Regions from separate parts of the Pantoea sp. C1E2 genome, predicted to be linked through region 3. Evidence: predicted binding sites of a transcription regulator. Region 3 holds the regulator's gene; each other region holds the start of a gene.
The links. Region 3 encodes PurR, which represses purine synthesis genes. Its sites were predicted from a motif close to CANGCAAACGTTTGCNTG; they were not measured.

Region 1 (5,974 bases), 1.1 Mb from region 3:
GCCGGTGGTCGCTGTGGCCTTTGAGTTCTCCTTTATGGGCGGCTCAATGGGTTCTGTGGTTGGCGCGCGCTTCGTGCGTGGCGTTGAGCAGGCACTGGAAGATAACTGCCCGCTGATCTGCTTCTCTGCGAGTGGCGGTGCCCGTATGCAGGAAGCGTTACAGTCGCTGATGCAGATGGCGAAAACCAGCGCAGCGCTGGCGAAAATGCAGGAGCGCGGCTTGCCGTACATCTCCGTGCTGACCGACCCAACCATGGGCGGTGTTTCTGCCAGCTTCGCGATGCTGGGCGATTTGAACGTCGCTGAACCGAAAGCGCTGATCGGCTTTGCTGGTCCACGCGTTATCGAACAGACTGTGCGTGAAAAACTGCCACCGGGCTTCCAGCGCAGTGAGTTCTTGATCGAAAAAGGCGCGATCGACATGATCATCCGTCGTCCGGAAATGCGCTTTAAGCTGGCAAGCCTTCTGGCGAAAATGATGAACCTGCCAGCGCCGCTGCAGGATGGTGATCAGCCTTCTACGGCTGTGCCAGAGAGCAACGAGGCCTGACAGGCAGCGAAAAGCGGTGGTTAAACGCTTTTCACCAATGAACCGTAAACACCCAGTCATTCGAGTTGCAGCAAGGCGGCAAACGAATGAAGCCCCCGGCAGCTTATCCAGTAAGGGATCGGGGGTGATTGAGTGCAGCCCACGCCGCTGCGGCTTGAATGACGATGTGTAAGATGAGTAAACGGGACACATGGACACTCTGCAGCTTCCTCAAGCCACGTCGCCTTTGGCCACGTGGCTTCATTATCTTGAACACCTGCATTCTCAGGCCATTGAATTGGGTCTGGATCGTATTCAACGCGTCGCCGCACGCCTTGACCTGCTAAAACCCGCTCCGTTTATCTTCACCGTCGCCGGCACCAATGGCAAAGGCACCACCTGCCGTACGCTGGAAACGCTGTTGATGGCCGCAGGCTATCGCGTGGGCGTGTACAGCTCGCCGCATCTGGTGCGCTACACCGAGCGCGTGCGCGTGCAAGGCGCGGAGTTGGATGAAGCGCTGCACAGCGCCAGTTTCGCCAGCATTGAAGCCGGGCGTGGTGACATCTCTCTGACTTATTTTGAATTCGGTACGATCTCCGCACTCAATTTGTTCCGCGAGGCCAATCTTGATGTGGTGATCCTCGAAGTCGGCCTGGGCGGACGTCTTGATGCCACCAATATTGTGGATGCGGACGTGGCGGTGATCACCAGCATTGCACTGGATCACACCGACTGGCTGGGACCGGATCGCGAAAGCATTGGTCGGGAAAAAGCCGGCGTGTTCCGCGGTGGCAAACCGGCGGTCGTTGGTGAAGCCGATATGCCGCACACTATCGCCGAAGTGGCGGCGGAGAAGGGCGCGCAACTGCTGCAAATCAACCGCGACTGGCAGTGGCAGAAGCAGGAAAACAGCTGGACGTGGCAGGATGCACAAGGTGAACTGCGCGACCTGCCGTTGCCACAGGTGCCGTTGCCCAATGCGGCGACCGCGCTGACCGCGCTGCGCGCATCAGGACTCAACGTCAGCGAAGCGGTGATCCGCGAACACCTGCCTCTGGCGATTCTGCCAGGACGTTTCCAGACGGTGAGTGAAAGCCCGCGAGTCATTCTCGATGTGGCGCACAATCCGCATGCGGCTAATTATCTGGCTTCACGTCTGGCGGAGTTGCCGAAAAGCGGTAAAGTGCATGCTGTAGTGGGCATGCTGCATGATAAAGATATCGCCGGCACGCTGGCCGCACTGGCGCCGCAGGTCGATAACTGGTACTGCGCCCCACTTGAAGGGCCGCGTGGTGCCCGTGCTGATGAGCTGATCGCCCACCTTGAAGGTGGCAACGCGTATGATAACGTTGATGCAGCATGGCAGGCCGCACGTCAGCAGGCCGCGCCCGAGGATGTGATTCTGGTGTGTGGTTCTTTCCACACCGTCGCACAGGTTATGGAATCGATGTCAGCGGAGAATGGCAGTGGCAAGTAAGTTTCAAAATCGCTTAGTCGGTACCGTCATTTTGGTGGCGATTGGCGTCATCGTGCTGCCGGGGCTGCTCGACGGCAAGAAAAAGCATTATAAAGAAGAGTTCGCGGCGATCCCGCTGGTGCCAAAGCCGGACGATCAGCAGGATAGCGAAATGGTGCCGCCGGTCACGCAACCGCTCCCGGCACAGCCGCCGGAAGGGGCGGGTACGGCACAAACCCCGGATCACGCGAAAGTCAGCGGCTCGGCCAGCAATGGCAACGCGCAACCGGCGCAAAACAGTGAGCCTACTCTGGTGACGCCGCCGCCGGTGCATCAGCAGGCGAAGCCGGTTGAGCAGCCAAAGCCAAAAGTGGTCGAGCAACCAAAACCTAAGCCGGTTGAACAGCCTAAGCCAAAACCGGTCGAGCAACCGAAACCAAAAGTGGTCGAACAGCCGAAACCGGTTGAGCAGCCAAAAGCGGTCGAAACACCGAAACAGAGTGAACCGGAAGCGGCTCCTGCGGGGCAGGCGTTCGTCGTTCAGCTGGGTGCGCTGAAGAACGCGGCCAAGGTCAGTGAGATCGTGGCGCAACTGCGTCTGTCGGGATATCGTGCCTTTACCGTACCTTCCACGCCAGTGCAGGGACAAATTACGCGCATTTACGTGGGTCCGGATGCCTCCAAAGCGAAGCTGCAGAGTTCGCTGAGTGAGTTGCAAAGCATCTCCGGGCTGGGTGGCGTGGTGAAACCGTACGGCACGCGATAATGCGGTGATAAGCCGCGCCTATAGCAGTAAAAGGCGCGGTTTAGCACAAGCGGTTAAGTGCGGGTTTGGTTAAAAAATAGATTTATATCAGCAGGTTAAATTGCTGGATTCACTCAGGGCGAGGAAAGTTTTTTTCATCGCCCTTTTTATGGATACAGAACCGGAAAACCCTACGCAAACGTTTTCTTTTTCTGTTAGAATGCGCCCCGAACTGGATGCAGGGGTGCTTAGCACTGGGTTGGAAGCGTTCATGATCTGGATTGATTACGTCATTATTGCGGTAGTTGGTTTTTCGGCTCTGGTCAGCCTGATTCGTGGGTTTGTCCGGGAAGCCTTATCTCTCGTTACCTGGGGATGCGCGTTTTTTGTCGCCAGTCATTACTACACCTACCTTGCAGTCTGGTTTACAGGTTTTGACGACGAACTGGTTCGCAACGGCATCGCGATAGCGGTGTTATTCGTTGCCACCCTGATTGTGGGTGCCATCGTGAACTATGTGATCGGCTCGCTGGTTGAAAAAACCGGCTTGTCGGGAACCGACAGGGTGTTGGGGGTCTGTTTCGGGGCGTTGCGTGGCGTGCTGATTGTTTCCGCTATGCTCTTCTTCCTCGATACATTCACTGGCTTTTCCAAAAGCCCGGACTGGCAACAGTCGCAACTTATTCCCCAGTTCAGTTACATCATCAGGTGGTTTTTCGATTACCTGAAAAGCACGTCCAGTTTTATACCCCGGTAACGCCACCGGGAGTGCGGCCAATGAGGAAATGACAACATGTGCGGTATTGTTGGTATCACCGGTTTTATGCCAGTAAACCAGTCGATCTATGACGCGTTAACGGTGCTTCAGCACCGCGGGCAAGATGCCGCCGGCATTTGTACCATCGATGCGCTTAATTGCTTCCGTCTGCGTAAAGCGAATGGCCTGGTGAGCGATGTCTTCGAAGCACGCCACATGCAGCGTTTGCAGGGTAATATCGGGATTGGCCATGTTCGCTATCCAACGGCGGGCAGCTCCAGTGCCTCCGAAGCGCAGCCTTTCTACGTTAACTCCCCGTACGGCATTACGCTGGCGCACAACGGCAACCTGACGAATGCGCACGAACTGCGTAAGCATCTGTTCGAAGTGGGCCGCCGTCACGTTAACACCACCTCTGATTCTGAAATCCTGCTGAACATCTTTGCGCAGGAACTTGACCGTTTCCAACATGATCCGCTGGAAGCTGACAACATTTTTGCTGCGGTGGCGGCAGTGCACCAACAGGTGCGCGGCGCTTACGCAGTGGTTTCGATGATTATTGGTCATGGTTTGGTGGCCTTCCGCGATCCGAACGGTATTCGCCCATTAGTGCTGGGTAAACGCGTGATTGCTGATGGACGCACCGAATACATGGTGGCTTCCGAAAGCGTGGCGCTGGATACGCTGGGCTTTGAGTTCATTCGCGATGTTGCACCAGGCGAAGCGGTGTACATCACCGAGCAGGGCCAGCTGTCAACGCGCCAGTGCGCTGAGAATCCGAAAACCAATCCGTGCCTGTTCGAATACGTTTACTTTGCGCGTCCTGATTCCTTCCTCGATAAGGTGTCGGTCTACAGCGCTCGCGTGCGCATGGGCACCAAACTCGGCGAAAAAATCGCACGTGAGTGGGAAGACCTGGAAATCGACGTGGTGATTCCAATTCCGGAAACCTCAACCGATTCCGCACTGGAAATCGCCCGTATTCTCGACAAGCCATATCGCCAGGGCTTCGTGAAAAACCGCTATGTTGGCCGCACCTTTATCATGCCTGGCCAGCATATGCGCCGCAGCGCGATTCGTCGCAAGCTTAACGCTAACCGAGCTGAGTTCCGCGGTAAGAACGTGCTGCTGGTGGACGATTCGATTGTACGTGGCACCACATCTGAGCAGATTATCGAGATGGCACGTGAAGCAGGCGCGAAGCGTGTGTATCTGGCGTCAGCGGCGCCGGAAATTCGGTTCCCGAACGTGTACGGCATTGATATGCCGAGTGCCACCGAGCTGATCGCGCACGGTCGTGAAGTGGAAGAGATTCGCCAGCTGATCAAAGCCGATGCGCTGATTTTCCAGGACCTTGACGATCTGATCGAAGCCGTGCGTGAAGAGAACCCGGATATCGCACAGTTTGAGTGCTCGGTGTTCAACGGCATATACGTTACCAAAGATGTCGATCAGCAATACCTTGAGTATTTGCAGTCGCTGCGTAATGACGATGCGAAAGCGATTCAGCGTCAAAACGAAGTGGAAGGTCTGGAGCTGCATAACGAAGGCTAACGGCCTCGGAATGCAAATCGATAACAGGGCGGGGGCAACCTCGCCCTGTTTGTTTTTGTATTTTTGTTCAGTGAGCGGCTATCATTGCCGCAATCTGAACGAGTAAGGCTTAATAATGAAACGATTGATCATTGGAATTTCCGGTGCCAGTGGCGCGATCTACGGTGTGCGACTGTTGCAGGTGCTGCAACCGCTGGCCGATGTGGAAACCCATTTGGTGATCAGTCCTGCTGCACGTCAGACGTTGTCGCTGGAAACCGATTACAGCCTGCGAGATGTGCAGGCGCTGGCCGATGTGGTTCACGATGTGCGTGATATTGCTGCCAGCATCTCTTCCGGATCGTTCAAAACTAAGGGCATGGCGATTTTGCCGTGTTCGATGAAAACCCTGTCTGGCATCGTGCACAGCTACAGCGACAGTTTGCTGACGCGCGCCGCCGATGTAGTGCTGAAAGAGCAGCGTAAGCTGGTGCTGTGCGTACGCGAGACGCCGCTGCATCTTGGGCATTTGCGCATGATGACCACCGCCGCTGAGCTGGGTGCCGTGATTATGCCGCCCGTGCCGGCCTTCTATCATCGCCCACAAACCATTGAGGATTTGGTCGATCAAACCGTCAATCGTGTTATCGATCAATTCGACATTGAGCTACCTGAAGACCTGTTTACCCGTTGGCATGGCGCATAATGGTGCAATCTTGCACTAACTGTGTGCAATTTCGCGTGCCCGATCACTCTTCGTGCATCTTGTGCACCAAAAGTTAACAATGTCGCTTTTTCTTCCTCACTCCGCTGTTATATTTCCCTCACAAACTAAGTGCTTGCGCCCCTGAAAGGCGCGGTATTTAGTGCGCCTGAGCACGCTTTCGCCGTTTTGCATAACTGGCATGAAACCTGCACATCATTCAGCGCAAACACACATCACGACCATAT
Region 2 (5,974 bases), 1.3 Mb from region 3:
TACACACCAGCGCCAGATTCTCCATACCATCCAATACTTCCGGCACGAACCAGGTGCGTTTATCCAGCGGAACATAACCTACCGCTTCACCACGCGCAGACATTTCCGCGCAGGCGGCGTGCAATAAGTGGCTGCGGCCGCCGCCTTCGCGTGACCAGAAATAGAGATAGCTGCCGTGCTGCTGAGAAAGTGCGCCTTGCAGCGCCGCCAGCAAAGACGGATTTTCCCCCGGCCAGAAACTGGCAAAGGTTTCATCATCGGGTAAATAGAGTGGCAGTGAAAGCTGTGCCGGCGTGTTCAGAAGTACCTCAACGGATGAGCAGGCAGAAAACGGCGCAAGTTTATCACGATCTTTGCAAGAGATGAACCGGGCTTCCCTGCCCGGCAAAGCGCATCAGGCTTCGCGCTTTTCTTCGGCATCCAGCACCACTTCTTCCGGACGTAACAGGTTGATTACGCGGAAAATCAGTGCCAGTGCTACGCCGACGATGGTTGCCAGCGCCATACCTTTCAGCTCAGCGGCGCCGATGTGCACTTTGGCACCACTGACGCCGATGATCAGGATCACCGAAGTCAGGATCAGGTTCTGCGCTTTGTTGTAATCCACTTTAGATTCAATCAATACGCGAATACCGGATGCACCGATCACCCCGTACAGCAGCAGAGAAACGCCACCCATTACCGGTACCGGGATCGCCTGAATCGCTGCCGCCAGTTTACCTACGCACGAGAGCAGAATCGCGAAGATCGCCGCCCCGCCAATCACCCAGGTGCTGTATACGCGGGTAATCGCCATCACGCCGATGTTCTCACCGTAAGTGGTGTTTGGCGTTGAGCCGAAGAAACCGGAGATCATGGTGGACAAGCCGTTAGCAAACATTGAGCGATGCAGGCCAGGATCGCGAATCAGATCTTTCTTCACGATATTCGCCGTCACCACCAAATGGCCGACGTGCTCAGCAATCACCACCAGCGCTGCAGGCAGGATGGTCAGCATCGCTGCCCATTCGAAGCGCGGCTTGTAGAAGGTAGGCAACGCGAACCACGGCGCATCGGCAACGGATTGCCAGTTTACGATGCCCATAAAGGATGAGAGCGCGTAGCCCGCCAGCACGCCGATCAGAATCGGGATAATGGCAAGGAAGCCGCGGAACAGCACCGAACCAAACACGGTCACACCGAGCGTCACCATCGAGATAATGATGGTTTTGCTATCAGGTGAGGTGCCATCTGCCGGCAGCAGACCCGCCATATTGGCAGCGACACCTGCCAGCTCAAGGCCGATAACGGCAACAATTGCGCCCATCGCGGCCGGTGGGAACATCACGTCAAGCCAGCCGGTGCCGGCTTTTTTGACAATCAGCGCCACCACGCAGAACAGGAAACCACACAGGATAAAGCCGCCCAGCGCCACTTCATAACCCAGCGGCAATAAAAGCAGTACCGGTGAAATAAAGGCAAAGCTCGAACCCAGATACGCCGGGATTTTGCCTTTACAGATAAACAGATACAGCAGCGTACCGACGCCGTTGAACAGCAAAACGGTGGCCGGGTTGATGTGGAACAGAATCGGCACCAGCACCGTGGCGCCAAACATGGCGAACAGGTGTTGTAAGCTGAGTGGAATGGTTTGCAGCAGCGGTGGACGTTCGTCTACCCCGATAGCCCTACGAGTCATCATTTATCCCCTTCCCCTGCGTCCTTCAAACCATGGCTGCGTTGGCTGCTCTCGTTAACCCGAATCACTTACTGGAGTAAACTCATCGGGATGACCTCGATTGCCGCCTTGCCATGGCTCGAATGACTTGGGGATGATTGTTGTGTTTTTGCCAAAAAAAAGCCGACTCTCTGGCCGGCTGGATGCTTTATTTATTTCGTTCCGAAAATCTTGTCGCCTGCATCACCCAAGCCTGGAATGATGTAACCCTTCTCGTTCAATCCCTGATCGATTGACGCGGTGTACAGCTCAACGTCCGGATGTGCTTTCTCCAGCGCGGCAATCCCTTCCGGGGCTGCCACCAGCACCAGCACTTTAATGCTGTTGCAGCCGGCTTTCTTCAGCAGGTCGATAGTGGCGATCATCGAACCACCGGTTGCCAGCATTGGATCTACAACTAAAGCCAGACGCTCTTCGATATTGGATACCAGCTTCTGGAAATACGGCACTGGCTCCAGCGTCTCTTCATCACGGTAGATACCGACTACGCTGATGCGCGCACTGGGTACGTGTTCCAGCACACCTTCCATCATGCCGAGGCCCGCACGCAAAATCGGCACCACGGTGATTTTTTTGCCTTTGATTTGGTCAACGTCAACCGGGCCGTTCCAGCCTTCGATGGTGACGCGCTCCGTTGCCAGATCGGCGGTGGCTTCATAGGTCAGCAGACTGCCCACTTCCGAGGCCAGCTCGCGGAAGCGTTTGGTGCTGATATCATGCTCACGCATCAGGCCCAGTTTATGTTTGACCAGCGGGTGTTTGACTTCCACGATCTTCATGATTGTTCTCCCGGAATTGAGTTGAGCTAAAAAAAAATCGCCGGATTATACCGCCTTTTTGCCGCCGCGCCACTTGTCATTGGTCAAGGGCTTAGCGAGATCCGCGTGATCATAATGATTGGCGAAAAATCAGCGCTGTGCAAAGCGGCGTGAGATGGGACTCGCAAACGTTTGCCTGCACTGGTAGAATTAGCGCGCTTAATTTTTGCCACCAACCGCAATTCGCGTGGGGATTCCGCAGTGACCGACAAAACCTCTCTCAGCTACAAAGACGCCGGTGTTGATATCGATGCTGGTAACGATCTGGTTGACCGTATTAAAGGCGTAGTAAAGAAAACTCGCCGCCCGGAAGTGATGGGTGGATTGGGTGGCTTTGGCGCGCTCTGTGCGCTGCCGCAGAAATACCGCGAGCCTGTGCTGGTCTCCGGAACCGATGGCGTCGGCACCAAGCTGCGTCTGGCGATGGATCTCAAACGTCATGACAGCATCGGTATCGATCTGGTTGCGATGTGTGTCAACGACCTGATTGTGCAAGGCGCTGAGCCGCTGTTCTTCCTCGACTACTACGCGACCGGCAAACTGGACGTGGATACCGCTTCAGCGGTGATCACCGGTATCGCCGAAGGTTGCCTGCAGTCGGGTTGTGCGCTGGTCGGCGGTGAAACCGCTGAGATGCCAGGCATGTACCACGGTGAAGACTACGACGTGGCGGGTTTCTGCGTCGGCGTGGTGGAAAAATCAGAAATTATTGACGGTTCGAAAGTACAGGACGGCGACGTTCTGGTCGCGCTGGGTTCAAGCGGCCCGCATTCGAACGGTTATTCTCTGGTGCGTAAGATTCTGGAAGTCAGCCAGACCAACCCAGAAACCAAACAGCTGGATGGCAAGCCATTGGCTGACCACCTGTTGGCACCGACCCGCATTTACGTGAAAAACATCCTTAGCCTGATCGAGCAGGTGGATGTGCACGCGATTTCTCACCTGACCGGTGGCGGCTTCTGGGAAAACATCCCACGCGTGCTGCCAGACAATACTCAGGCCGTTATTGATGAGAAAAGCTGGCAGTGGCCGTCTGTGTTCAGCTGGCTGCAGCAGGCTGGTAACGTCAGCCGTCACGAAATGTACCGTACCTTTAACTGCGGCGTGGGCATGATCATCGCGCTGAGCCCGGCCGATGCCGATAAAGCGGTACAGCTGATGACCGACGCTGGTGAGCAGGCGTGGAAAATCGGTGTGATTAAAGCCTCTGACTCAGAAGAGCGAGTGGTTATTAATCCATGAAAAAACTGGTTGTGCTGATCTCCGGCAACGGAAGCAATCTTCAGTCCATCCTCGACGCCTGCGAAAGCGGGCGTATCAACGGCAGCGTCGCTGCCGTTTTCAGTAACAAAGCCTCAGCGTTGGGTTTGACGCGTGCGCAGGAAGCCAGCGTACCGGGTCATAGCCTTGCCGCCAGTGATTTTGCCGACCGCGATGCCTTTGATCGCCAGCTGATGCAGGAAATCGATGCCTATGCGCCGGATTTAGTGGTGCTGGCCGGTTACATGCGCATTCTCAGCCAGGCGTTTGTCGCGCACTATCACGATCGCTTGATCAACATCCATCCGTCGCTGCTGCCGAAATATCCCGGACTGCATACCCATCGTCAGGCGCTAGAAAATGGCGATGAGGAACACGGCACATCGGTACATTTTGTGACAGATGAGCTGGACGGCGGACCGGTGATTTTGCAGGCCCGCGTGCCGGTATTTGCTGAAGATGATGAAGAAGAGATCACCTCACGCGTGCAGCATCAGGAACATGCGATCTATCCGCTGGTGATAGGCTGGTTTGTCGATGGGCGCTTGCAGATGCGTGAAGGAAAAGCCTGGCTGGATGGGCAACCATTGCCGCCTCAGGGTTACGCGCACGAATAAATTCCTCGGTGCGCATGAATGCGCACCCTACAATTTACGCTGAACATGGGTCTCGGTACGCATGAATGCGTTACCTACAACTTGCGCTGAAATTCGTAGGGGCGCCATTTATGGCGACCGATATCATGCTCGCCCTTAACCAAATCTGCCCGTAATGTAATCTTCGGTTTTGCGCGCTTTTGGCGAAGTGAAGATCCGATCGGTTTCATCAAACTCCACCAGTTGCCCGTTATGCATAAACGCCGTGTAATCTGACACGCGCGCCGCCTGCTGCATGTTGTGCGTCACCAGCACCAGCGTGAAATGCTGCTTTAACGTGGTCATCAGCTCTTCAATCACCAGCGTAGAAATCGGATCGAGTGCCGACGTCGGCTCATCCAGCAGCAACACTTCCGGTTCAATCGCGATGGCGCGCGCAATCACCAGACGCTGCTGCTGACCGCTGGAGAGCGTCAACGCATTCTGCGCCAGATGATCCTTCACCTCACTCCACAGCGCCGCCGCACGCAGCGCGCGTTCGCATGCTTCATTCAGCACACGACGATCGCGCACCCCTTGCAGCCGCAAACCATACACCACGTTTTCATAGATAGATTTTGGGAATGGATTTGGACGCTGAAACACCATGCCAATTCGGCGACGCAGCGCGGGCAGATCCTGATTAGCCTGCATCACCGCGTGCTGATCGAGCAGAATCTCACCCTCAATGCGGCAACGATCAATCACATCATTCATGCGATTAAAGCAACGCAGCAGCGTCGATTTGCCACAGCCCGACGGACCAATCAGCGCGGTGATGCGATTTTTCGGGATGCGCAGATCGATACTGTTCAGCGCCTGGCGCTCACCGTACCACAGCGACAGCTGATTAACGGTTAACGCGATGTCGTAATCGGGCGTCATCTAAAAACCTTTTAGTGCGTCATTAGGCGGTAACGCTCGCGCAGACGATGGCGTAGCGCCATCGCCAGCAGATTGAGCGACAGAATAATTACCACCAGCAGCAAGGCGGTGGCGTAGAGCAGCGGTCGGTCAGCGTCGATATTCGGGCTCTGGAAAGCCAGATCGTAAATCTGAAAACCGAGGTGCATGAATTTGCGATCCAGATGCAGATACGGGAATACCGCATCCACCGGCAGTTCCGGGGCCATTTTCACCACACCCACCAGCATCAGCGGAGCCGTTTCCCCCGCCGCACGCGCCACGGCCAGAATCAGACCGGTGAGCATAGCGGGAACCGCCAGCGGTAACACCACGCGCCACAGCGTTTCCGCTTGTGTGGCACCCAGCGCCAATGAGCCCTGACGCAGATTATCCGGGATGCGTGACAGCCCCTCTTCGGTAGCGACAATCACCACCGGCAGTGTCAGCAGCGCCAGCGTTAACGCGGCCCATAACAGTCCGGGCGTGCCAAAGGTGGGATTAGGCAGCGAGCGCGAGAAGAACAGTTGATCGATAGTGCCGCCAATCAACCAGACAAAGAAGCCCAGACCAAACACGCCATACACAATGGATGGCACGCCAGCGAGATTCACCACCGCAATGCGCACCAGACGGGTTAA
Region 3 (5,974 bases):
TTCGCAACGCTGCTGCGCCAATTTCTGTTGCTCAGCAGAAATGGTCACGCCATGGACTTTGGCACCGTAGTTGCGTGCAGCAAATTCTGCCAGCCCGCCCCAACCGCAGCCGATATCGAGCAGCGTCATGCCCGGCTCAAGCTGAAGCTTGCGGCAAATCATATCCAGTTTGGCAGACTGAGCCTGTTCCAGTGTTTCAGCGTCTTTCCAGTAACCGCAGGAGTACTGCATAAAGGGATCGAGCATCAGTGAAAAAAGATCGTTACCGAGATCGTAATGTTCTTTACCGACAATCCAGGCACGTTTTTTCGACTGTAAATTGGTTAAACGCGCGGCCGCAATACGCAAGGTATCTTTAAAATGACGTGGGAGTTGTTTATCCAGATGTTGTTGCAGAACGCGATGGAAAAAGACATCCAATTGTTCGCATTCCCACCAGCCATCCATATAACTTTCACCCAGACCTAGCGATCCTTCCTGCAAAACACGTTTAAAAAAATCCGGATGCTTGACCTGAATATCCCAGGGGCGTGTGCCATTGACTGCAACATCAGCGCGTTCCAGTAATTCGTTGACGATGCGAAACCAGTGGTTTTCTTCAAGGCTCACTTCTTCTATACACGATGAACTCATAGCTTCTCCATCACCTTTCCGATTTGAACCTGTGGAAATAATAGTCAATTTCCTTAGGCCTGTGAGAGAACTCACGGAAAATCCGTGCGCCAGATATCCGACGTTTTACAGAGGTATGAATCTGAATAGAAATGTCTGGCACCAATCAGGAGAGGAAGATCGTGCAGACGCCATCCCAGCGACAGAGTCGCTTAAAATTAATGCAATTATGTTATTGATTTGTTACAGAAATGCTGACCCACTGAGTATATGCTCACGTGGGTCAATATTCAACGAGTTATCGTTAGTTTGCTAACGATAATCGTTGCATCAGTGATTATCTTCGCAGGGACGGGAGGTGTGAGCAATATCACTTTGTGCGTTTAAGCTGCGTTGCCAGATGAAGCCGGCCCAGGCCAGCACTACCGTGGCAACCATCACCAGTGTGGTGTTATAGAGCGCCTGTTCTAATCCGGCCGAAACTACCAGGCTGGCAATAAAGCACAGGCCCAGTTGTAACAGGTTTTGTAAGCCTGCTGCTTTGCCTGTGGCGTGCGGGAAAGGCGCTAAGGCGCTGGAAACGACAATCGGATAGATGGCGCCATTAGACAGTGCCATACCGCAGAAAGGCAGCAGCAGTGCAATCAAAGAAGGCGCGGGCATCATCGCGACAACAAACAGACTCAAAATACTCAGGCTATACAGCACCAACAACCACGGCAGCAACTGTGATCCCTGATATCGGCTCAGCATCGCACGGCAACTAAAGCCACCAATCAGAAACGCAATAGTTTGTGGAATGTAGCTCAGACCAATATCGGCGGGAGTTAAACCCGCAGAAGCCAGAATAAACGGCGAACCGGTTAGCCAGGCAAAGAAACTGGCGGAACAGGCGGAGTAAATCAGCACGTTACCGCTGTAGATGCGCGTGGTGAGCAAATTCAGCCAGCCGGGTTGCGGCGTATTATCAGCTTTGGTTTTTTTAGGCGCGGCAAGCTGAAATGTACCGATGATCAGCAGCACGGTGATAATTGTCAGCGCGATAAAGATGCTACGCCAGTGGAAATGACCCATCAGCCACGCGCCCAGTAGAGGTGCCAGAGCGGGGGATAGGGCAACCAGCGGCATAATGGTGGCGAAAACTTTGTTGGCCTGGGCTTTGGGGTAGCGATCGACTACCAGCGCCTGCCAGCTTACGGCGGCGGCACACACGCCCACAGCCTGCACAAAGCGCAGTGCCAGCATCATGTTAACGTCGGTCACCCACAACATCCCGAGGCAACCCAAGGCAAAAATCGTTAAACCTGCCAATAAAATCGGTTTACGTCCAAAGCGGTCTGACAGCGGCCCCCAAAATACCTGTGCGCAGGCAAATCCACCGAGAAAAAGACTGAGGCTGGCGCTAATGGTGCCCGGCGCGGTGGCAAAGTCACGCTGCATATCTCCAAAAGCAGGCAGATACATATCCGTGGCGAGGAAGCCGAGCATGCTGAGCACGGCAAGATAGGGCATAAATCCTTTTGACGACAACATAGTGTTTCTCATTGGCAGATTGAACGCCGGGGAGTGTAAAAGAGTGCGTCATTCTTTGTGAAACGCTAATATTTGCGCAGTGCTGTTAAAATTTTTGAAGGCTAAAATATGTGGTCTGAATATGCGCTGGAAGTGGTTGATGCGGTCGCGCGCAATGGCAGTTTTAGTGCGGCGGCGCAGGAGTTACATCGCGTGCCCTCTGCCATAAGCTATACGGTGCGCCAGTTGGAAACCTGGTTGGCGGTGCCATTGTTTGAACGTCAGCACCGTGAGGTGGTTTTAACCCCGGCGGGCGAGCATTTTGTACGTGAAGGGCGATCTGTTATCAAAAAAATGCTGGCAACACGCAGACAGTGTCAGCAACTGGCGAATGGCTGGCGTGGACAGCTCAGTATTGCCGTGGATTGCATTGTAAAACCACAGCGTACCCGGCAGCTGGTGAAGGACTTCTACCGTCATTTTCCGGACATGGAATTGATCATCAGCTACGAAGTGTTTAACGGTGTATGGGATGCCCTGGCCGACGGGCGTGTTGATGTGGCGATTGGCGCCACTCAGGCGATTCCGGTGGGTGGCCGTTTTGCATTTCAGGATATGGGCGCCCTCAACTGGCGTTGTGTGGTCAGTCCCGGCCATCCCCTGGCGGCGCATAGCGATCTCAATGAAGAGGCGCTGCGTGCCTGGCCATCACTGGTGCTGGAAGATACGTCTCGCGCATTGCCAAGACGCATGACCTGGACGCTGGATAATCAGCGACGTCTGGTGGTGCCAGAGTGGGAAACGGGGATGGATTGTTTACAGGCGGGACTGTGCGTGGGGATGGTGCCGGGCCACCTGGCGCGGCCATTACTTGATAGGGGGGCGTTGGTTGAGCTATCACTGCCGCAGCCGTTTCCGGAAAGTCCCTGCTGCGTCAGTTGGTCAGAACAGCGCGCGTCACCGGCGCTGGCGTGGTTACTCGCTTATCTCGGCGATGCGGAAACGCTGAACCACGAATGGCTCAGCGAAAATCAGCCTTAACGGCGGTAATCGCGGAACGGACCGTCCCCCACGGAACGTCGCTCAATCAATGTTGGCTGCACCTCAATGGTCTGTGGCTCTTCGCGCTTGCTGGTGATGCGATCCAGCAGCATTTCGAGGGCCTTTTTGCCCAACTCCGCTTTCGGTTGGTGGACTGTGGTGAGCGCAGGGGTGAAATAACGGGCGTTGCGCACGTTATCATAGCCAATGACGGAGATATCCTGCGGCACGCGCAGTCCCATCTCATCGGCGGCACATATCGCGCCCATCGCCATGATATCGCCACCGCAGAACACGGCAGTCGGACGCTGCTTCTGATTGAGAATTTGCTGCATCGCCTGATAACCCGATTCTGGCTCGAAGTCGCCCTGAACCACCCACTCCGGACGCACAGTTACGCCGGCTTCGCTCATCGCCTGCAGAAAGCCTGCATGACGACCGCCGCCCGTGTTGCGTTCCATCTGACCCGGAATCGCACCGATATCTCGGTGGCCACGCTCGATAAGGTAGCGTCCGGCCAGATAACCGCCCTGGAAGGCGTTATCCTGCACGGTATCGGTGAAGTCGCCACGCGAGGCGCCCCAGTCCATGACCACCATCGGAATATTGCGGTTCTCTTCCAGCATCTGCAGCAGATCGGCAGGATACTCAGAGCACATCACCAACAGACCATCAACGCGCTTTTGCGCCATCATTGAGAGGTAAGCACGCTGCTTTTGCAGATCGTTATGCGCGTTACCCAGAATCAAGGTGTAGCCGCGTTCAAAACAGTGGTTTTCAACCGCTTCGATGATTTCGGCAAAATAGGGCGCTTCGCTGGACGTGGCTAACAGTCCCAGCGTTTTGGTGTGATTCACCTTCAAACTGCGCGCAACGGCGCTCGGCGAATAGTGTAGTTCTTTAATCGCTTCCCATACGGCGTTACGCGTTTCTTCTGCGACAAAACGCGTTTTGTTGATGACATGCGAAACGGTGGTGGTGGATACCCCAGCGCGTTTCGCTACATCTTTAATTGTTGCCATGAAAAAGGTACTCCCCGGCTTATCACAACTCACTGATAAGTATATTGTTAAACGTTTGCGTCTGCGAAGGGTTTTACGCCCTAAAATGGGGGGCAAATCTGCCGTTTCAGGCAGGGAAAATCACTTCAGCAGGCTGTAAATACAGCATGCGCAAAATCAGTTGCGCAACGAAAGGCGGCGATTCTAGCAAGCCAACGCGGATAAGACGAGATTTTTGCCCACCGCTGTGCGAAAATTGTTTTAACCCTAATAAATGTGTGACTAAGGAGTAGTGATGAGTACAGATCTAAAGCTGGCGCTAATGACCACGGTTGGCGCACTGTTGATGATTATTGCGTTTAGCTTTACAGCCATTCTTCATTAATACAAAACGCATCAATAAAAAAAGCCGGCACTGATTAAGCGTCCGGCTTTTTTTGTGGCCAATGCCACAGAATGTTGCGCAACAACTAGCGAATGGTTTTTGGTGTCATCATACGGCGCGCACCCACATAGTGTTTCTGCCAGTAGTCTTCGCCTAATGCGCTAATCTGAATGTCTTTACCAGTACGGGGTGACTGTATAAATTTACCGTTGCCGAGGTAGACGCCAACATGATCGGCCGTCCCGCGGTTATTAATGCGGAAGAACACCAAATCCCCTTTTTCCAGCAGCTCGCGCTTAATGGGCGAGGCATCGTGCAGGTGATACATCTCATTCGCCGTGCGCGGGAATTTGTATTTCACGAGATCTTTATAGGCATACCACACCAGACCACTGCAATCGAAACCGGTGTGTGGGGAAGTGCCGCCCCACTGATAAGGTTTACCCAACTGTCCCATCAGCTTCGTCATGGCGGTTTCACGAGCTTTCTGATAGCGCAGACGGTGGGTTTTGCTCATCTTGATGCCGGTCAGCCCCTGAACTTCATCATCCACATCAGCAGACTTTTTCGCGAGGCGTTGATGGCCATACTTTTTCGATGGCGATTTAAGCAGGGATTTTTTGCGGCTGGTTTTGTTTAAGGCGGTTTCGGTCTTAGTCTGCTTTTTCAGCTTGAGTTTCTGCACGGTAGTCGTCAGGCGAGACTTTTTAGCCGTTGTTTTAACCGGGCGTCGCTTGCGGCGCTCATCTTCGCGCGCACTTTTTTTCTCGGCATTATGCAAACTGGCATTAATCGGGGCATGCTGGGAAGCAGAAGCCACGTTAAAAAACAGTTGCGCAAAAGCCAGTATGAAAAGCGTAATCAGTAAACGCATAGTCCGGTTACAGGTTAAGCAGTCTGGCAAAAAGCAGGCTGCGGCAGAGTAAGAGAAATCTGATCAACGATCAGCGCCGAAGCAATTCTAATCCACTTTTTTTCTAAAAGGTAAGGCCTTTTTCTATTAATCTGTTACCAGGTGGATAATGTCGCTAAATTGAGCGATTTCAGCTGTTTAACGCAGCGAAATTATTGCTAATTATTAATTTGTTCATGCTTATTAATGATAGGGAAATGTTATCTATCCTGTTTGAACTTAACAAACATGGCGATCAGCAGGTCGGTAACGCAAAATCCCGTTTTCAGTGTGGGGCTGAAGTCGCTACAATAAACAAACACGAAGTGAAGGATTAAGGAAGGCAATAATGAGTACTGTTGAAAAAATTCAGCGCCAGATCGCAGAAAACCCGATTCTGTTATACATGAAAGGTTCCCCGAAACTGCCAAGCTGCGGTTTCTCTGCACAAGCTGTGCAGGCGCTTTCTGCCTGTGGTGAGCGCTTCGCGTATGTCGATATCCTGCAGAACCCGGATATCCGTGCTGAAAT
Region 4 (5,974 bases), 220 kb from region 3:
TATTTAACGCCGTGTGGCTACCGGCGTGGCGCATTTCAACCGAACGTATTGCCATGCGCGAAGGTATGCAGCGCGTCTGGCAGGATAAACGCTTCCGCCTCTATGTGCTGACGTTGACCGGCTACTACATTCTGGCCGTGCAGGTGATGCTAATGTTGCCGGTGATGGTTAATCAGGTGGCTGGCGCGCCCGCCGCTGTGAAATGGATGTACGCCATCGAAGCCATGCTGTCACTCAGCCTGCTCTATCCGCTTGCACGCTGGAGCGAAAAGCGCTTCCGGCTGGAAACCCGCCTGATGGCCGGTTTATTCCTGATGACCTTTAGCCTGTTGCCCGTCGGGATGACCCAATCTCTGCCTTCGCTGTTCCTGTTAATCGGCGTGTTTTACCTCGGTTCCATCATCGCCGAACCGGCGCGTGAAACCCTCAGCGCGTCGCTGGCCAGTTCACGCGCGCGTGGCAGCTATATGGGTTTCAGCCGACTGGGGCTCGCCATCGGCGGTTTAATTGGCTACTCCGGCGGCGGCTGGATGTTCGACGTCGGGCAGCAGATGGCGCTACCGGAACTGCCGTGGATGCTGCTAAGCAGCGTGGGCATGGTTACGCTCATGGCATTATGGTGGCAGTTCCAGCCACGTTCCGTGGCACCGGCTATCTTCAGCAGCTAGTTTGCCCCTTCGGGTGATATCTTCCATACTTCCCGCACGTCCGAAAAAAGGGTGACCTTCGTCACCCTTAGATTTACACAGGAGAAACGGGATGAAACTCTACATCTACGATCACTGCCCTTTCTGCGTGAAAGCACGCATGATTTTTGGCTTAAAGAACCTGCCGGTTGAACTGATCGTTATGCTGAATGACGATGAGCAGGTGCCTAAAAAACTCATAGGGCAGAAGATGGCGCCGATTCTGCAAAAAGCCGATGGCAGTGCGATGCCGGAAAGTATGGACATTGTCCGCCTGGTGGATAAGCAGGATCGCGAGCCACTGCTGAACGGCAAAAACAACCCCGCCATCAGCGAATGGCTGCGTCGCGTTAACGGCTACATTAACAAACTGCTGATTCCGCGTATCGCTGATGCCTCGTTTGCGGAATTTGCCACGCCGGAAGCGCGTAGCTACTTCCGTGAGAAAAAACAGGCCAGCATTGGCGATTTCACGGAACTGCGCAAACATGCACCGGGATTGATCAAAAACATCAGTGATGACCTGCGTCAGCTCGATAAGCTCATCGTCAAACCCAATGCTGTGAACGGTGAACTGTCAGAAGACGATATTAATCTGTTCCCGCTGCTACGTTCTTTGACCCTCGTAGCGGGCATTGATTGGCCAAGCCGCGTTGCGGATTACCGCGACAATATGGCGAAGCAAACCCAGATTAATCTGCTCTCTTCCATCGCGGCTTAGCCCCGTCTGATGAGAAACGCTGCGGCGTTTCTCATCCCTCACCTGGTGACACCTGGCCCGGTTTCAGGCAGGCTATGGCTGTTTTGCCGTATCGTTCAGGATGAGGAACTATGAAAAAGGCGATGTCTGGGCTGCTGGCCCTGTTTTTAGCCGTGCTATTGAGCGGCTGTAACCAATTGACGCAATACACCATCAGCGAACAGGAAGTGAATCAGGCGCTGCAGAAGCGTAATAACTTCGAAAAAGACATCGGCGTGTCCGGGTTGGTCAATGCACATATTGTGCTGAGCGATCTCAACAGCCAGATTGGTCGTGAGGAACCCGGCAAGATTACTCTGTCCGGCAAAGCGAACATTAATGTCAGTTCGCTGTTTGGCCCGCAGCAGGCGGAAATGCAGCTGAAGATGAAAGCGCAGCCGATTTTCAATGCTCAGGAAGGCGCGATTTATCTGCATGATATTGAAATTGTCGATGCGCAGGTTCAGCCAGAAAAGATGGCGTCCATCATGAAAACGCTGACGCCTTATCTGAATGAATCACTCAAACGCTACTTCAATGAGAAGCCCGCCTATGTGCTGAGCGAAGATCGCAGCAAAGGCGAAGCGCTGGCGAAGAAATTTGCTAAAGGCATTGAAGTGAAGCCGGGTCAATTGGTGATTCCGTTTACGGATTAACCGCCATCACCGCACCTTCGGGTGCGGTTTTTGTTTGCCGCAATAAAATCCCGTGCAAACGGTTGCTCGCACCCTTATGATTACTCCCCGGCCTAAACGTGCCCATTCGTTTTTTCACAGCCGGAGCCTTTTTGAATGACAGCCCAACCCCAGCAAATCACGATTCGCCGCCCTGACGATTGGCATATCCATCTGCGCGATGGCGCAATGCTCAATGCAGTTCTGCCTTATACCAGTGCGGTCAATGGTCGTGCGATTGTCATGCCAAACCTGGTTCCACCGGTGACCAGCGTCGAGGCCGCCATTGCCTATCGCGAGCGCATTATGGCTGCGCTGCCCGCTGAACACGCTTTTACGCCACTGATGACCTGCTACCTCACCGATTCATTAGCTGCGGATGAAATTGAGCGTGGATTCCGCGACGGGACCTTCACGGCAGCAAAACTCTATCCCGCGCATGCCACCACCAACTCCAGCCACGGCGTCACCAATATTGACTCCATTGCCAGCGTGCTGGATCGTATGCAGCAGATCGGCATGCCGATGCTGGTACACGGTGAAGTCACGGATTCGCACATCGATATCTTTGACCGTGAAGCACGCTTTATCGAAACCGTGCTGGAACCGCTGCGTCAGCGCTTCCCTGCCCTAAAAGTGGTAATGGAACACATCACCACTAAAGAAGCGGCAGAATATCTGGCTGCGGGCAACGACCTGTTGGGTGCCACCATTACACCACAGCATTTGATGTTTAACCGTAACCACATGCTGGTGGGCGGCGTTCGTCCTCATCTCTATTGCCTGCCCATCCTGAAACGCAATATTCATCAGGAAGCGCTGCGCGCCCTGGTGGCGAGCGGCAATCGTCGCGTGTTCCTCGGCACGGACACGGCACCGCATCTGCGTCATCTCAAAGAAGCAAGCTGCGGGTGTGCTGGCGTGTTTAACGCACCGACCTCGCTGCCCGCCTATGCCACGGTATTCGAAGAGTTGAATGCGCTGGAACATTTTGAAGCGTTCTGTTCAGAAAACGGCCCTACCTTCTACGGCCTGCCACTGAATGAAGGCACGCTGACGCTGATTCGCGAGTCATGGACAGTACAGGACACCATTAATGTGGCCGATGACACGCTGGTTCCGTTCCTTGCCGGCGAGACTCTGAACTGGCGTATTCAAGAATAATATTACCCGGCTTGCCTTTGGGATAATTATACTGTACAAATAACCAGTATATTATCCCGGAGGCTTTTATGCGTGTTGAAATTACCGTAGCGAAAACTCAGCCCCTTCCCGCAGGTGCACTGGATGCACTGAGTGCCGAACTCACCCGTCGTATTTCCCGTGATTTTCCCGAAGATAATCACCATGTCAAAGTCCGTTATGCGGGCGGTAATCAATTGAGCGTATTTGGTGGCTGCAAAGAGTCACGCGAACGCATTAGCGATATTTTACAAGAAACGTGGGAAAGCGCAGACGACTGGTTTATTACTGATTAACTGCCACTGTGCCGTTTTTGCCGGGTTTCGCCACCCGGTTTTTTTGTTTTTATTTCTCTCTCGCCAGATAAAGTCGCTGCATCTAGACTCATGTTTAACGATCCCCTATTCTTGCCTCGTCATGCTGACAGGAGGTGTTTTACATGACTACTGAAAAACCAGAAGAGGCGATGACCTTCGGTGAATTGCTGGCATTGATTGCTGAACAGCAGCGACGTTTAACGGTAATTGAGAATGCCTTTGCCAGTTTGACGTTCTGTCTTGACGATCGCGCCAGTCAGTTACTGGTGCATAATCTGTTCCTCGAAGCGCAAAACCAGAACCATGACATACAGTTACAGCAGCATTTTACCCGGCTGGCGGAAGAGATTCAGCGGCGTAATGGTCAGGTTCCTCCGGAAGCACAGGCCTGAAGCTTGCCCTTTTTTATCGATCGCGGCGGCGTAAAGTTTTCTCTTAACGCCGCCGATAACTAAGGTGTATCCGCTGTCACGATTATCGAATAAATGCCCGAAGCTGCGGGCACTTTATTATTCGACATAAGTCGCATTCTGAAGGCATTTATTACCGTTCTCTTTTTAATCGCCACACGTTTTAACTATTGTACCGCCTGTTTCATGTTATAATTGTTCCGCTAGTGCAAGAAAAGCCGCATTGAACCTCAAGAAGCACTTCGTTTAACGGGTAATATGGAGGTTATAATGGACAGAAATAAAGACGTCATTCAGACTCATCCGCTGGTTGGATGGGATATCAGTACTGTAGACAGTTATGACGCCATGATGATCCGCCTGCACTCGCTCTCATCGCAGGATCAGAAAGAAGAAGAAGCTGACGTGGGTCCCACCTACTGGCTGACTACCGATGTAGCCAGACAGTTCATCTCCATACTCGAAGCTGGCATTGCAAAGATTGAATCCACAGAGCAATACCTACGCGATAATCAAAAGCACTAATTTCTTATCTTCGCGTGAAAGGGCACCCAATAGGGTGCCTTTTTCATGAGCGCGCTCTTTTGGTATGCTGTTGAAAAATTTCGTCGTTTGGCAGGAGTGATGTGGTTATGGTTTATGATCTGATTGTGGTGGGCAGCGGTTCGGTCGGTGCCGCCGCCGGGTTTTACGCAACCCAGGCTGGCTTATCAGTATTGATGATTGATAGTGCGCATCCTCCGCACAGCCATGGTACTCATCACGGTGAAACCCGCCTGATCCGCCATGCCTACGGCGAGGGTGAACGCTATGTCCCGCTGGTGCTGCGCGCACAAACCTTGTGGGATGAACTGGAACGTCAGGGCGGTGAACGCATCATGCATCGAAGCGGCATACTCAACCTCGCCCCACTCACCTCCTCATTCATCCAGAATGTTATCGATAGCGCCAAAGCTTACCAGCTGGACGTCAAAATCCTGCAGGCAGATGAAGTGCGTAAGCGCTGGCCGCAGATCTCCGTGCCCGACGGCTACATTGGCGTATTCGAGCCACACTCCGGCTTCCTCAAATGTGAGCAAGCGGTACGCAGTTGGATACAGCTGGCTGAACAGGCGGGCTGCGCGCAATTGTTTAATTGCCCGGTTACTGAGATTGCGCGCGATGGCGACTTGCAGCAGGTTACCACGCATGATGGCGTGTTCCGCGCGCGCAAATTATTGGTCAGCGCCGGCACCTGGGTGAGTGAACTGGTCAAAGATTTGCCGGTACAACCGGTGCGTAAAGTCTTCGCCTGGTATCAGGCGGACGGACGTTACAGCGAGAACAACCAATTTCCGGGTTTCACGGTGGAGATGCCTGATGGCAGCCACTTTTATGGTTTTCCCGCGGACAACAATGCTTTGAAAGTCGGACGTCATGATGGCGGGCAACTGATGCACAAACCCGAAGATCGTAAACCTTTCGGCAGTATCGCTGCGGATGGTAGTGAAGCCTTCAGTTTCCTGCGTCAGTTCTTACCGGGTGTGGGCGTTTGCTTACACGGTGAGGCCTGCAGCTATGACAACACACCTGACGAAGACTTCATTATTGATACCCTGCCTGGCGAACCCAATCGCTTGATCATTACGGGTTTGAGTGGCCACGGATTTAAGTTTGCCAGCGTATTAGGCGAACTCGCCAGTGAATTTGCCCAGGATAAACCCTTCTCCTTCGACCTTAAGCCATTTTCACTTTCGCGATTTGCTTAATGTGATCACGCTGGCGCACTCAGTGTGCCAGCGATATTGACTCAAGCTGACAATAATCGTTATTTCCTGACGTTGAATGCTGAAGATTGCCGCATTAGGTGTAGCAATATTCAATCTAATTTTATTTCCCTCCATTCAGCTCCTTCATGGTCAATATTATTGACTTAATTGCCGATATAAACGCACGATTTCCGAATATCTTTTTTAACTTTATAGAA

Region 1: a site for PurR is predicted at 2,926-2,943, ahead of cvpA (colicin V production protein). Genes of this name have one in related genera too.
Region 2: a site for PurR is predicted at 2,657-2,674, ahead of purM (phosphoribosylformylglycinamidine cyclo-ligase). Genes of this name have one in related genera too.
Region 4: a site for PurR is predicted at 2,133-2,150, ahead of pyrC (dihydroorotase). Genes of this name have one in related genera too.

The regions. Positions count from the first base shown of each region.
Region 1 is NZ_JBSZHT010000002.1:3,221,720-3,227,693, reverse strand. Features, by position in the region: gene accD (acetyl-CoA carboxylase, carboxyltransferase subunit beta) at 1-550, shown strand, start outside; gene folC (bifunctional tetrahydrofolate synthase/dihydrofolate synthase) at 741-2,009, shown strand; gene dedD (cell division protein DedD) at 1,999-2,754, shown strand; gene cvpA (colicin V production protein) at 3,005-3,490, shown strand; gene purF (amidophosphoribosyltransferase) at 3,527-5,044, shown strand; gene ACXI0A_RS15395 (UbiX family flavin prenyltransferase) at 5,160-5,729, shown strand.
Region 2 is NZ_JBSZHT010000002.1:3,394,601-3,400,574, forward strand. Features, by position in the region: gene hda (DnaA inactivator Hda) at 1-301, opposite strand, end outside; gene uraA (uracil permease) at 395-1,678, opposite strand; gene upp (uracil phosphoribosyltransferase) at 1,870-2,496, opposite strand; gene purM (phosphoribosylformylglycinamidine cyclo-ligase) at 2,737-3,777, shown strand; gene purN (phosphoribosylglycinamide formyltransferase) at 3,774-4,412, shown strand; gene pstB (phosphate ABC transporter ATP-binding protein PstB) at 4,548-5,315, opposite strand; gene pstA (phosphate ABC transporter permease PstA) at 5,327-5,974, opposite strand, start outside.
Region 3 is NZ_JBSZHT010000002.1:2,143,588-2,149,561, forward strand. Features, by position in the region: gene cfa (cyclopropane fatty acyl phospholipid synthase) at 1-633, opposite strand, end outside; gene punC (purine nucleoside transporter PunC) at 943-2,145, opposite strand; gene punR (DNA-binding transcriptional activator PunR) at 2,254-3,165, shown strand; gene purR (HTH-type transcriptional repressor PurR) at 3,162-4,187, opposite strand; gene cydH (cytochrome bd-I oxidase subunit CydH) at 4,462-4,551, shown strand; gene ACXI0A_RS10505 (C40 family peptidase) at 4,637-5,425, opposite strand; gene ACXI0A_RS10510 (Grx4 family monothiol glutaredoxin) at 5,790-5,974, shown strand, end outside.
Region 4 is NZ_JBSZHT010000002.1:1,918,686-1,924,659, reverse strand. Features, by position in the region: gene mdtH (multidrug efflux MFS transporter MdtH) at 1-668, shown strand, start outside; gene grxB (glutaredoxin 2) at 760-1,407, shown strand; gene ACXI0A_RS09380 (lipoprotein) at 1,518-2,081, shown strand; gene pyrC (dihydroorotase) at 2,217-3,263, shown strand; gene dinI (DNA damage-inducible protein I) at 3,332-3,577, shown strand; gene ACXI0A_RS09365 (hypothetical protein) at 3,721-3,990, shown strand; gene bssS (biofilm formation regulator BssS) at 4,279-4,533, shown strand; gene solA (N-methyl-L-tryptophan oxidase) at 4,641-5,756, shown strand.